Linked DNA regions of Pleurocapsa sp. PCC 7327. The protein of the gene in region 1 interacts with the protein of each later gene in a pairwise test. Links are inferred from orthologs where the notes say so. Each region holds a gene or a part of one and is shown on either strand. Other genes may lie near its edges.

Region 1 (8,399 bases):
TTAAATCTGCCCCGTCTAGATGAACTTCTCTTAAGTTGGCTTGGCTGAGATTAGCATTATGTAAGTTGGCACAACGCAAGTCAGCTCCGGTCAGGTCAGCTCCACTGAGATTGGCAGAGGTTAAATCGGCTCCGATGAGGTTAATCTCTATTAAATTAGCCCCGACTAAGTTAGCTTTGATGAGATCGGCATCGGTCAAGTTAGCTTGTTTTAAACAAGCACCACTCAAATCGGTTTCACTCAAATCGGCTCCACTTAAATCAGCGCGAGTCAAGTTGATGCCTTGGAACTTCAAACCTTGTAAATTGGCTATGTGAAGATTGACTTCCTCAAAATTGCGTTGATTTTTGAGGTAACGAATGAATAGTTCTCTGACCTTCATAAGTTTGCCCTCCCTTCGCTTTTAAATCGATATTTTTAGTAACTTGTGAAATTTAGCTGCGATCGAATCGTTGAAAAATGTCATCATCTTGTGACTTAATTTTAAAAAAATTTTTCTCCTCAAATCGATTAAAAAAATTAATCTATACTTAACGGATCGACATCAATAGATAGGCTTACTGATTGAGGACATAAATTCCGTAACTCGTTCAAAATTAGTAGATTTTCTCTTGCCTCGGCAGCAAACTTGAGCAGAATATGCCAGCGATAGCGACGTGCCACTCGCATAATATTAGCTGGCGCGGGTCCCAAAATTTCGCAATCCGAATTTAATAGGTTAGTACAAGCATCTGCCACGCTCTGCGCACTATTTTGTACCTCAACCCCATCAATGCCGCTCAGTCTTATCAGAACTAACCGTCCGTAGGGCGGATAATGTAGAGCTTCTCGTTGCGATAATTCGACCTCGACAAAATTGTCATAATCGTGCCGTCGCACGGCTTGAATGACGGGATGATCTGGGGAATAAGTTTGGACGATAACTCGTCCTGGTTCGTCGCCTCGACCCGCACGACCGGCTACCTGAGTTAATGTTTGAAAGGCGCGTTCTGAGGCGCGGTAATCGGAATGGTGCAACAATCCATCTGCCGATACGATTCCGACAAGAGTAACTTGGTCAAGATCGAGTCCTTTGGTCAGCATTTGAGTACCCACTAAAACATCCGCCTCTCCTCTGGCAAATTGACTCAGTAAGGTGCGATGCGCTCCTTTGGTACGAGTGGTATCGCTATCAAAGCGAATCCATCGCAGTTTAGGGAACTGTTGCGTTAGCTCTTGCGTAACTTTTTGCGTTCCGCTGCCAAAGAATTTTAAATAGGGAGAACCGCATTCGGGACAGTTACGCGGTTGCAGGCAACTGTAATTACAGTAATGACAGCGCAATAATTCCGTCGCTCCTTCATGGGTGTAATGATAGGAGAGGGATACATCGCAGTGGGGACATTCCATGACATAGCCGCAACTTCTGCAAGAGACAAAGGTGCTGTGTCCGCGACGATTAATAAACAGAATTGCCTTTTGCTGTCTCTGTTGCAGAGATTCTAGCGCTTCTTGCAGCGAGCGACTGAAAATAGATCGATTTCCTATTTGCAATTCCCGCCTCATATCGACAATTTCTACTGGCGGTAGGGGACGGGATTGGATTCTCTGGGGCAGGGAAAGGTAATAGGATTTTGCCTTAGGGATTGGGAAATTTTTTCTTTCTTCCTTGTGACTTCTAACCTCTACCCAACTTTCTAATGAAGGCGTTGCAGAACCTAAAATTAAGAGACAGTCTTCTAATTCAGCTCGCCATTTGGCAACGGTACGAGCGTGATAGGTGGGAAGAAGTTGGGTTTGTTTGAAGCTGGAGTCGTGTTCTTCGTCTAGGACGATCGAACCGAGTTTGGGTAAGGGTGCAAAGATTGCCGAACGGGTGCCGATGACGATTTGGGGTTCGCCTGCCAGCATCTGTCGCCAAGTATCATAACGCTCACCGTCCGAAAGCGCGCTATGATAGACGCAGACTTTATGACCAAAACGAGCGCGGAAACGGTCAGTCAATTGCGGGGTTAAGCCGATTTCTGGGACGAGGACGAGCGCGGATTTTCCAGATTCTAAAATAGGCGCGATCGCTTGTAAATAGACCTCGGTTTTTCCCGAACCCGTTACTCCGTGCAGTAAGACTTGGGCAAATCCTTCTAGGGCGCGAATCGTCGCTAGTGCTTCTGCTTGGTCTTGCGTCAAGGTTTTTGGAGTATCGCTCGTCGGATGTTCTTCGTTGAGGAGGCGCAGTCTTTCTCGCTGTTGAATGACGATGCATCCTTTACTGGCTAGCGCATCTACAATGGCGGAACTTGCTTTGCATAATTGCAATAATTCATTTAGCCACAGTTCGCCGCCTCGATGTCGCAAAACTTCTAAGACTTCTCGCTGTCGTTGGGTTAAGTCGATGGGAAAACTTTCTACAATTAATGTCACCGCTTTTTGCAGTTTGGGACGGGTAGTTTTTGGAGGTTCGAGATAGCTTTCTACCCAACCGCGCTTGACTAATTCTCGGATGCCTCGATTGGCATTTCTAATCTGGCGTTGCAGGTATTGGGCGCTATAATCTCCCTCTTTTTGAGATTTGAGCAGTCGCAGAATTTGTCCTGTCGATGGGCTGCAAAATGTCTCTGCACCTTGAGGAAGCGCTTCTCGCCTCAGACGAATGCGACGTTGAGATCGCCCTAACAATCCCGGCGGCAAAGCCGATTTAATGACTGCCATTAAATCGGTACAATAATATTCGGCAACGCGGTTGAGCAACTGCCAATAAGAACTGGGGAAAAAACCAGCACTAATGACATCTTCTACCTCGCGAATCCGACTGGGATCGAGATCGGCGCTTGGCGATTTTACCCAGCCAATGGCAATTCCTCCTAAGATCTGCGATCCAAACGGAACGCTGACGATATCTCCGGGTTTGACAGCTAAATCTGAAGGCAGGCGATAGGTGTATAATCCCTGTACGCCGGGACAATCGACTAAGACTTCCAGCCATTTCTCCTCTGACGAGCCAAATTGATATGAAGCGCTAGGCTCAGCTACAACGAGACCAAAATCAGTATCGGACATAGAGCAGCGATCGAGGTAATAAATTCTAGCTTACAGTTAATAGCGTCACTTCTGACTTCTTCATTGGCTAACTGAGAGAGATATTAAGAACCTTTGTCTTTTACTACACAATTTTTAGGCGATCGGCTACAGTGTAGGCAGAAACTCCGATCATTTTTCGATTTTAGGAGAGAAGGCGAGTTCGCTAAACTTTTATTGAAGGCTACCTCTGCGGCGATCGAAATTTAAAAAAAGTATTTATCAAAGAGCGTAAGAGGAAAATGTATGGCAATCTATATAAATCCTAACTTCTTAACACGGTCTTTTCAAATTGCTTTATCTGCTAATTCTAAATCACATTAACTCCCGCAATTTTTGATTTTGTAATTATATAAACAAAAGTTTTTAATAATTCTGCTAGTTTAGTCTATGCTGGGAATCCAGAGATTTTAAAAAAAATTAAAAAGCATTCATCGGTATAAAATGTCAAAAACGGCCAACTAGAAACAAAGAAATTGCTCTAACCAAGTTTAATTTTTGTTATCCAAAATTAACAATTAGCTTATGAAAAGCCTCAAGTTGACACAAGACGATAATCTAAACTCGACAGCCAATCTAGACAGATTAGACGATCTCGAACGAGATAACGAGGAAACCGATTTTAATCCAATTGATATTGAATTTACAGACGATATCGATAGAGCAAGCAATCGTTCTGCATCGGGATATACTAAAACTAATGCAGACGATACAGTTGGCGCTTTCTTTAAAGAGATGGCACGCTACCCTCTGCTCAAACCTGAAGAGGAAATTGAGTTAGCCCATAGCGTCAAATTTCTGGTAGATGCCGAGGAAACGCGCAGGCAACTGCAAGAAGCATTCAAGCGCCCGCCAACAAAAGCAGAATGGGCACAGGCGCTCAAAATGGCAAACGAGCGCCAGCTAGAAAACCGTCTTTATCGGGGACGTTGTGCCAAACGCAAGATGATTCGCTCGAATTTGCGCTTGGTCGTCTCCATTGCCAAACGCTATCTCAATCGAGGCGTTCCCTTCCTAGATTTGATTCAAGAAGGCGCGATCGGGCTAAATCGAGCAACAGAAAAATTCGATCCCAACAAAGGTTATAAGTTTTCTACCTACGCTTATTGGTGGATTCGCCAAGCGATCACGCGCACGATCGCCAACGATGCACGTACCATTCGCCTACCCATTCATATCGTTGAGAAACTTAACAAACTCAAAAAAGCACAGCGCGTCCTCAAACAGAACTTACAACGCAATCCCAACGAGGACGAATTGGCTCAAGAACTCGAAGTTAGCCGCAACCAGTTACGCCAACTCCTGCAACTGAGACGGCAATCGCTTTCGCTCAATCATCGCGTTGGCAAAGGAGAAGACACCGAATTAGTCGATTTGCTCGAAGATAACGATCTCCAACTCCCCGAAGAGAAAATGAGCGAAGCCATGTTGCGACAAGAAATCTCAGAGGTATTGAGCGATGTTCTTACCGAACGCGAGAAAGACGTCATCTCCTTGCGCTATGGCTTAGCCACCAGCCAACCCTATACCTTAGAGGAAGTTGGCGGCATGTTTAATCTTTCTCGCGAACGGGTGCGTCAGATTCAAAGTAAAGCCATGCGCAAGTTACGCCGCCCTCAAGTCGCTCGCCGTCTCAAGGGATGGTTGAATTAGCTCGGTCGCATCGATCCAATGACATTAAGCGATCGCGAGGAGCAATTGCTCGAATGGCTGGAAGACTACGGCGTTATAGAGGCGTGGAAGCCAACCGAACCCCTAGCAATTGGCAACGTCGAAGTCGAGATGCTCGACAAGCTGATGAAACGCTGGCGACACAATCTCACACAATTGAGAGACATGAGGCTGCGCTGGTTTGCTTTCTCTTTTGATGTGGAGTATGGGAGTGTGGGGAGTGTGAGGGGTGTTGGAAGACTGGGAGACAATTAACTACTAACCACTGTACGGGCAGGTTTTTGATAGTAACTGTGGGGAAATCTTTAGCGTTTTTAGATAAACTCGCCCCTACTAACTAATCTCCAATCCAAAATCCAGAATTTAACTCACCTCGTGCAGTTGGTACGCGATCGCGGCGTGGGACGATTAGAGTGGAGCGTTCTAGATTGGAACGATCTCGCCATTGATTTCTATAAAAGCATCGGGGCAAGGATTTTAGAAGAATGGCGTATTTGTCGGATTGCGGGAGATTCGATTTCCCAACTAGCCGATGGGACATAGATAAAAGAAAGTTTAGCCGGCTAAGTCAAATAGCTTTCTTTGTTTTATCCTTGAAACAGCGATTTGAGGAGCGGAGCGAGTCGAAGGATCGCACTCGTCTAACGTTTGTAGGAACTACTTAAATCATGCATCCCCGGCAAAGTCTAATCGAGATTTTTTCTACGTTTGCACAATTTGAGGCAGAACAGTTCAGTCGGTGGGTGACGGATCTCCATCTGCGTCGCAGCATGCAAAATTGTCTAGAGCGAGGCTGGCAAGCAGATAGCTCAGAAAACTTTTGGTGGCTCTACTGGTACAAGGTTTGGCAATCTCAACCCGCTCCAAAAAAGAAAGACGATCTCAACAAAAGTCATGCGCGATCGCACCTGACGGCATACTTACAAGAAGCTTGTTACTGGGCAGCCCAAAAAGCGATCGCTAACTTTTCTAAGACTCAATATACCTTGCCCGATGGTTTTCAAGTAGCGATTGCTCAGATCGAGAAAGTATTAAAAGGCTTTAGTCTGGAGCGAGGTTTTAATCTAAAAAACTATGCCAGCATCATTTTCGCCAACATCATTCGAGAAAATCTGCGCCAGCGTCAAGAAATCGATATCTGCACGCCTTGGGCGATATTGCGCAAGCTGAGTCAAAAACGATTAGTGGAATCTTTAGAGGCAATTGGGTTGACTTCAGAGGCGATTGCCTCTTACCTTCTCGCTTGGAAATGTTTTAAGACGCTTTACGTGCCTTCGATTGGAGAGACTTCAACTCGCCAACTCAACAAGCCAGACCGTTCTACTTGGGAAGCGATCGCTTCTCTTTATAATAAAGAACGTCCCCCCTCCGAACCAGAAGGCACCCCAGAAACCTTAGAACAGTGGCTGCTCGACTGTGCGAAAGCCGCTCGTTCCTATCTCTATCCGACTTTGACCTCGCTTAATGCGCCAACGCCGGGACAAGAATCTGGCGAACTGCAAGATTACCTGCCAGCAACCGAGTCTGAATCTTTGCTAGCCGACGCGATCGCAGCGCAAGAAGAGCGGACAAGGCTTTCTCAACAAACTCAGCTCAATGAAATTTTAAGTGCTGCCTTGACTGGGATGGACGCAGAAGCACAGCATCTCCTACAACTGTACTACGGTCGAGGTCTTAAGCAACAGGAAATAGCCGAGCAACTGGAAACCAAACAGTATGCGGTTTCGCGGCGACTCGCCAAAGCCAAACAATCGTTGCTCCTGACGCTTGCCAGGTGGAGTCAAGAGCAACTGCATATTTCGCTCGCGTCAGACGTACTCGACAACATCAGTAAGGTTCTAGAAGAATGGCTTTCGACACGTTATAGTCAAACCAATTCATAATTGTGAATTATTGTGAATTGCCAACTTCCCATTCATCCAATCGAGAGTAGCCCGATGATTTTTGCTAACTCCACACAACTGTGCCTAGAAATTCTGCCGGCAGATCGCGATCGCGCTAAGCAACAAAGCCAATTGTTTTCAACGCCAGCTTCTCGTTGGAGGGCCTACCTCAACCAACTGTGTCTGAGTGCAGTCCTGCCTTGGTTGCAACAAGAGTACGATCCCCAGGCACGGGTTTGGCTTGGTATGGCTGCCCTGCCCAGCTTTTGGGAAGTTGTCAATGGCGTTGCGATCGCCCTCGATAACATGCGTTTTTTATCGATCCCCAGCGAAGCGATCGATCTCGACGAAATGCGGGTGCAGCAAGAATGGATCGATCTTCCCAGTTGGGCGGCAGATTATTATTTGGCGGTGCAGATCGAGCCAGATGAAGGATGGGTGAGAATTTGGGGATATGCTACTCACCAGCAATTGAAACTTCAGGGAAACTACGATCGGAGAGATCGCACCTATTCTTTAGATGAAGAGAACTTAATCGCAGATTTAAACGTTCTCTGGGTAGCTAGGCAACTCTGTCCGGGAGAACCAACGCGAGCGGCGATCGCATCGCTTCCCGGTTTATCCTTAGAGCGCGCCGAAAATTTGCTCGCTCGCCTGGGCGCTCCCGCCGTTATCGAACCTCGACTTGCCGTACCCTTTCCCCTTTGGGGATCGCTCCTAGAACACGGAGGCTGGCGACAGCGATTGTATGAGAAGCGCTTGGGCAGACAAGAGCAATGGTCGGTGCTTGATTGGCTTCGCGGCGGCGTTTCAGAATTAGCCAAACAAATGGCGTGGGAACGGTTCGAGTTGCAAACGGCATGGCAACGAGCGCGAGAAGAGAAAGCTCCAGCGATTTCAACCGTCCTATCCCGTCAGTTAATCGTCAACCATCAACCTTATGAGTTGCGGGCACTCCCTTTAAGCGATCCCGAAGCCAGAATTTGGCGCTTCGAGTTACGCAGTACCTCCTTAGCTGGCTCGATCCCCAGAGGATTTAAACTGAGACTGTTGACTGAAGATTTACAGTCTTTTGAAAACAACGAGGACATTGCTACAGAAGCCGTAGAGCGGCTATACGTTGAGGTAGCCATCTCGCCGGGGGAAGGATTGGTCTGGGAGGTCGAGCCGTCTCCAGAGAATTGCGATCGCGAAATCTTGCGGTTTTGAGACAGCGCTAAACGGCAGCCGCATCGGATTCTACTGCCACCTGTTCGCTGCTGGGCAACTCCAGGCAATAGCCCGCGCCGTAAACGGTTTTGATATAGCGAGGATGGCGGGGATCGGGTTCTAATTTCGTTCTCAAATGACGGATGTGGACTCGAATGGTTTCGATATCGTCATCGGGATCGTAACCCCATACCTCTTTGAGAATTTCGCTCGGAGCGACGGTTTGACCGTGGCGTTGCAGCAGACAATGGAGTAGCTCGAACTCTAGGTGAGTGAGCTTGACGGTGGTGCCGAACCAGATTGCTTCAAAGCGTTCGGGAACTAAGGTTAGCGGGCCGTAGTTGAGAATTTCCGAATGCTTGGCGGCTTGAGGAATGCGATCGGTTCTGCGTAGCAAGGCTCTGACTCTTGCTAGCATCTCTTCTACTTCAAATGGCTTGGTTAGGTAATCATCAGCCCCCGCATTAAAGCCTTCTACCTTATCCTGAGTCTGACTTAGAGCCGTCAACATCAGGACGGGAATATCGGCTGTGCGATCGTCTCGGCGCAGTCGCTGACAGACCGTAAAACCATCGACTTTGG
Region 2 (5,840 bases), 280 kb from region 1 along the record:
CAATGCCGCTCAAGAAGTCGCTCATTCGGTCAAAAATTTAGAAAAGCAAGGCGTTCAAGCTTATATTCTCGATTTGCGCAATAATCCTGGCGGATTACTGCAAGCAGGAATTGAGATCGCCCGTTTGTGGATAGATGAAGGCGCGATCGTCTACACGGTCAACCGACAAGGAATGTTAGACAGTTTTACGGCATCTGGTGCAGCGCTCACTAACGCTCCTCTAGCCGTTTTAGTCAATCAGGGAACTGCCAGCGCTAGCGAAATTTTAGCAGGAGCTTTGCAAGATAATGGCAGGGCAACGCTAGTAGGAGAAAAAACCTTTGGGAAGGGATTGATTCAATCGTTGTTTGAGTTGCCCGATGGTGCTGGACTGGCAATTACGGTTGCCAAATACGAAACTCCCACTCACAAAGACATCCACAAACAAGGAATTGTTCCCGATCGCGTCGTTTCTCAAGATCCGATAACCTATCAACAAATAGGCACGGAAGCCGACAAACAGTATCAAGCAGCAGTAGAGGTATTGACCAATAAAACTGTCTTGGCAAAAGCTAATTAGTGCGTGGAGAGGTGAAAATCGTGTTTAATTTTTCTGGGAAAAGACCGACCAATCTAGGCGTAAAAGACGGAAAACTCGCTCCTTGTCCCGGTTCTCCCAATTGCGTCAACAGTCAGAGTCAAGATCCCAAATCCAAAATCGATCCTCTGCCACCAGTTGCGATCGCCGATCTCAGAAAAGTCATTGAAAGTATGGAGAGAACTACAATTATCGAACAAACCGATAATTATCTCTATGCCGAATTTAAAAGCAAGCTCATGGGTTTTGTCGATGATGTAGAATTTTATCTCGATTCGAATGAAAATGTCATTCACGTGCGATCGGCTTCCCGTCTGGGACAGTCCGATCTAGGAGTCAATCGCAAGCGAGTCGAGGAGATTAGAGCGAAATTACAAGCCAAGTGATTCCAATTCGCTAGAGTTCGCAATTCGCAATTAAAAATGCTAACAGGTTGTCCCAAAAGTATAATAATGTCATGTTGAGCGTAGCGATCGCGAAGCGAAACATCTTATAGCAATTCGCAATTGGCAATTATCAATTCGCAATTGGGAAATAGAGATGGGATTCTAGCTAGAAATTCAATGTTTTTATCTTTTAATGGCGAATTGCGAATTATCAATTGCGAATTAGCAATTAGTCAGCAGCTCTGTGTGGCGAGTTTTTGACAGTAACCGTTTGACAGTAACTGTAGGGAAGTAAGGGCGCGTTTTTAGATAAACTCGCCCTTACTTCTCAATCCAAAATCCAAAACCGCTGCGCAGAACTTTGTTCGAGCAGCGCAAAATCCAAAGTGGTATTAGCATACCAACTCCAAACCTAGATTCTTCGTTACGTTCTCCTGCATTGAGCATGACAAAATGGACTTTTGGGATATCCTCTAAGAATGCCTGGACTCGATCCCCCCTAAAGATGCTCGCTCCAACGCCTTAAGCTTCTCCCACCAACGATTGAGAGGATAATAGAGAACTGGTGCCCAGAGACTGCTGAGAATAGCTGAAGAAAGTGAAATGCGCTGATAATCTAACCAAACTTCTTCTGGGGCGCGAATGTGATGGAGAATATGCTGAACTGCGATCGCCGCCTCAGCAACAATCGACATCGCAAAAACAATGAGCGCGACCGAAATAAAATCTTCTTTAAGATATCGCTGCTTTTGCAGTTTTGCTGTCAAAAACCCTACTAAAACGAGAGACAAAACATGAGAAGGACCGGAGGCAGGAGCAGAGGTCATGCCATCTTGAATCATGCCCAAAGCAAGTCCTGCTAATATGCCCTGAAAAACAGATCGTTTGAGACTCCAACTCACCGTCCAGATTAATAGCCAACTAGGGGCAATTCCCAATAACTCCATCCCAGGCAGACGAACGAAAGTCAAACACGCACAAAGAAGCACCGAAGCACAAATTATAAACCCATTGAGAATTTGGCGCTGCTCGGAAGACCATTTTGATTTTGATAGCTTCATCACTTTGGTTCCAAATCGCTTTTGAAGGGATGGACGAGCGCCCATTCCAAACTATCGATTGGGGCTGTTATGATTATCGTAGCTTCGGGAGCAGGTCCTTTTTGCAAATTGACCGATTGGACGCGACCGATTGGCAAACCTGCGGGAAATAATTGGCTGACAGCGGAGGTACTCACCGTGTCGCCGGGGCGAATATTGGGGACTTTTTCAAAAAACTCCATAACAGCAATTTGAGAGCCGCGTCCTTTGATTAAACCCATCGAACGACTGCGAGTGACAATCGCGCCAACGCGACTGTTGGGATCGCTAATCAAGAGAACTCGACTGCTATGAGGTGTCACCTCGATGACTCGACCGACTAATCCCCCAATTCCGGTGACTGCAAAACCCTTTTCAATGCCATCTCGACTGCCTCGACCTAAAATCGCTTGCTGCCACCAGTCGTCTGCGCTGCGTCCGATAATAGGCGCTGCGATCGCGGATCGTTTATATTTTTCAAAATCGCCTAAAAGTTTTTTTAATTGCTGATTTTGCTTTTCTAATTCGCTAATTCTCTGTTCTAGTTCTAGAATACGAGCATTCGTAAGTTTTTTTTCTACCAAGGAAGCTGGTTCGGATCGAAACGGACGAACGAGCCAGGAATAGATTTCTTGGATAGCCTTTCCTTGAGTTTGGCGCAGCAACCAAGCAACGCCAATGACCGAGAGAATTAAAAGTATTTGTACTCCGAGTCGAGTCCACTTTACTCGCCGCACCGCAAACATAACGATAATTTTTGCCTTTCTCCTGTTGCCTTACTTATGCCATCCGAGCGCTTTCGTTGAGGATTCGCTCCAAAATTTTAGGATTCTTGAGTACTTCACCCGTGCCTTTAACCACACATCTGAGCGGATCTTCAGCTACGTGAGTAACGATGCCCGTTTCGTGACTGATGAGCGTATCGAGTCCCTTCATCAAAGCGCCTCCTCCAGCTAGCATAATTCCGCGATCGATAATATCTGCTGCCAGTTCGGGAGGCGTCCGCTCTAGCGTGCGCTTGACGGCATCGACAATCGTTGACAGAGGCTCTGCCATGCTTTCTCGAACCTCTCCTCCTTTAATAGTAATGGTTCGGGGTAATCCAGACATAAGATGTAAGCCTCGAACTTCTTGAACTGGTTCTTCATTATGAATGGGGTAAGCAGAACCCAGTTTGATTTTAATGTCTTCTGCTGTCCGTTCGCCAATAATCAAGTTGTGGACTTTTCTCATGTACTGCACGATTGCCTCGGTTAGCTCGTCGCCTGCAACCCGAACTGATTCGCTCAGCACTCTTCCCTGTAAGCTTAATACAGCGACCTCAGTCGTTCCGCCGCCGATGTCAATAATCATGTTACCCGTTGCCTCTGTCACGGGAAGTCCCGCTCCTAGAGCAGCTGCTACTGGTTCGTCAATCAAGCCAACTTCTTTGGCTCCCGCACGAGTCGCCGCTTCTATAACGGCTCGGCGTTCAACTCCAGTGATTCCGCTAGGAATTCCTATCACCATGCGAGGATTGCCGAGAGGATTTCCTTCATGGGCGCGACGGATAAATTCCGATAGCATAATTTCAGCGCTGTAGAAGTCAGCGATAACTCCATCGCGCAAGGGACGCAGCGCGATAATATTACCCGGAGTTCGCCCTAGCATTTTCCTAGCTTCTTCGCCGACAGCTAGGGGGGTTTTATCTCGATCGATCGCAACGACAGATGGTTCTTCTAAAACGATGCCTTTACCAGATATATAAATTAGGGTATTGGCAGTCCCCAAATCTATGCCCATGTCTCGCGACAGGGAAAAACGTTTAAAAAAATTCACAGAACTTTCTCCCCCCACTACGATTTAGGATTTACGATGCTGCTTTACGATCGCCCAATAGAATTGATGTGGATTGGATCTTATTACTTTTTTCCTTCTAAGTCTAGCGAAGTTAACGAATTCGATCGGGAATTTTACAGTTCCTCGTTAGGACGGGGATTCAAGTCATGCAGGAAATCTTCCGCACTGTTACGAGATATTATTTTTCCAGTTAGTTTCGATTGGTGCGCTTACGAGCTACAATAGTGAGAGTATATTTGTACTAAAATAACGGAAAATGAGAGGAATTGACGAATGAGTCTGAATGTCGTACATTTGGTAGGTCGCGCCGGCAGAGATCCGGAAGTTAAATGTTTTGAATCGGGAAGCGTCTTGTGTACGTTAACTTTAGCGGTAAATCGCCCTACCAGTAAAAATGACGAACCCGATTGGTTTAATCTGAAAATTTGGGGCAAAACGGCAGAAGTTGCTGCTAACTACGTTCGGAAGGGAAGTTTGATCGGCATTCAGGGGACGTTGACAATCGAAACTTGGACGGATGACAAGACAGGAACTGAGCGTTCGACTCCCGTTATTAGAGTGGATAGACTCGATTTGTTAGGCTCGAAGCGGGACGCCGACTCCAGCGCAGTCGGCGGCTACGGTAGCGGCAACAGCGAGTTTTAAGATCGATTCGCGATTTCTGTAGGGTAGGGGACAGACGCTAAAGGTTTGCCCGACGCGCGTCTTCCCCTACTTCAATAACTAATCTGTAGGGTGACGGAGGCACTAACTGTTTGCTCGCCGCCAATAACAGGGGTAGTAGCAGAATCGGTTCTAGCTGCCTCGCGAGCCATTAGCGGCTGTGGTGGCGGGGTACTTGCTCCATTGACTTGAATGTTAACGATCTCTTGGCGAGTGAGATTGAGGGCACTCAAGACCGTATCCGCTTGTTGCTGGGCATCCTCGGTGGCTAGCCGAAGCGCTTGCTTTTGCGCTGCTGCGATCGCGTTGTCGCTGGCAGTAAAATCAACGCTGTCAATTCGAGTAGCTCCAGCTTTGACAGCTTCGTCGAGTAAATTCCCTACTCGATCGTTAGAGATACGAAAACTAATGGTATTGACTCCAACGTAACCGACGAGGCGTTGTTGGTTACTGCTGTAATCGTAGTAGGCGGGCTGTAATTGGATCCCAGTGGTTTGTAATTTTTCTACGCCGCGCGATCGCAGCAACTCTACCACTGCCGACGACCGTCTGGCGATCTCTTGCTGTACCTCTTGTGCCGTTTGTCCTTTGACCTCCACGCCTAGCTGTACTTGAGCCAAGCTGGTAGGAATCGTTTCCTGTCCCTGTCCGGTGACGGTTAGGATGCGCAGGATTTTTTCTTGGGCGATCGCGGGAGCGCTTGACGCTATACTAAGAATAACGAGTAAGATTGCCATTACCTGTGCTTGCTTGTCTAAAAGCCACTTAAAAGATGATTTTTGACTAGATAAAAGCTCTTTGTTCACTTTTGTTGCTCCTCATACCAATACCATTGACTAAGCTTTCAGCCAACTGCGAATTGGCGATCGCCTCTACTTCTACTGTGCCACCGAAAAACTGAAAAAGTTTATCTTGTTGCCATTTTGGAAACCAATGCTCGCTGTCTGCTCGGCCTATGAAATACGCTCTGGTTCACGAGTGGCTAACTCCTAAAGCCACGGGTGGTTCGGAGTTAGTCGTGCGCGAAATCTTGCGCCATATCGATGCCGATCTTTATGCCTTAATTGACTTTGAATCAGTCAATCCCCAGAGTTATCTCTATGGACGAAAGATTGGAACGACGTTTCTGCAACATTTACCTTTGGCTCGCAACGGCATTCAGAAATATTTGCCTCTGCTGCCCCTAGCGATCGAACAGCTAGATTTACGGCAGTATGACGTGATTCTCTCCTCATCCCACGCGGTCGCCAAGGGAGTACTCGTCAGTCCCGATCAGCTACACATCTGCTATTGCCA

The links. The genes of interacting proteins can lie anywhere in the genome.
Region 2: the proteins of priA (region 1) and PLE7327_RS15940 interact in binary tests that used the Escherichia coli proteins (3 or more experiments, as listed by UniProt). The link is inferred for Pleurocapsa sp. PCC 7327 from one-to-one orthologs.

The regions. Positions count from the first base shown.
Region 1 is NC_019689.1:3,842,849-3,851,247, forward strand. What follows is about bases 279-3,417. They hold priA (primosomal protein N'), read right to left. Parts: upstream 3,037-3,417; coding sequence 520-3,036; downstream 279-519. Other genes in these bases: PLE7327_RS17350 (pentapeptide repeat-containing protein), read right to left, coding at 279-382. In the rest of the region: more of PLE7327_RS17350, read right to left, coding at 1-278; PLE7327_RS17360 (RNA polymerase sigma factor, RpoD/SigA family), read left to right, coding at 3,580-4,707; PLE7327_RS17365 (hypothetical protein), read left to right, coding at 4,726-4,980; PLE7327_RS24935 (hypothetical protein), read left to right, coding at 5,101-5,268; PLE7327_RS17375 (sigma-70 family RNA polymerase sigma factor), read left to right, coding at 5,394-6,608; PLE7327_RS17380 (DUF1822 family protein), read left to right, coding at 6,663-7,817; PLE7327_RS17385 (response regulator transcription factor), read right to left, coding at 7,825-8,399.
Region 2 is NC_019689.1:3,561,768-3,567,607, forward strand. What follows is about bases 2,846-5,840. They hold PLE7327_RS15940 (single-stranded DNA-binding protein), read left to right. Parts: upstream 2,846-4,154; coding sequence 4,155-4,526; downstream 4,527-5,840. Other genes in these bases: PLE7327_RS15930 (rod shape-determining protein), read right to left, coding at 2,846-3,824; PLE7327_RS15945 (SIMPL domain-containing protein), read right to left, coding at 4,598-5,350; PLE7327_RS15950 (glycosyltransferase), read left to right, coding at 5,500-5,840. In the rest of the region: carboxyl-terminal processing protease CtpA, read left to right, coding at 1-559; PLE7327_RS15915 (DUF1499 domain-containing protein), read left to right, coding at 580-963; rod shape-determining protein MreD, read right to left, coding at 1,437-2,024; rod shape-determining protein MreC, read right to left, coding at 2,024-2,788; more of PLE7327_RS15930, read right to left, coding at 2,823-2,845. UniProt on the Escherichia coli protein: Plays an important role in DNA replication, recombination and repair. Binds to ssDNA and to an array of partner proteins to recruit them to their sites of action during DNA metabolism. Acts as a sliding platform that migrates on DNA via reptation.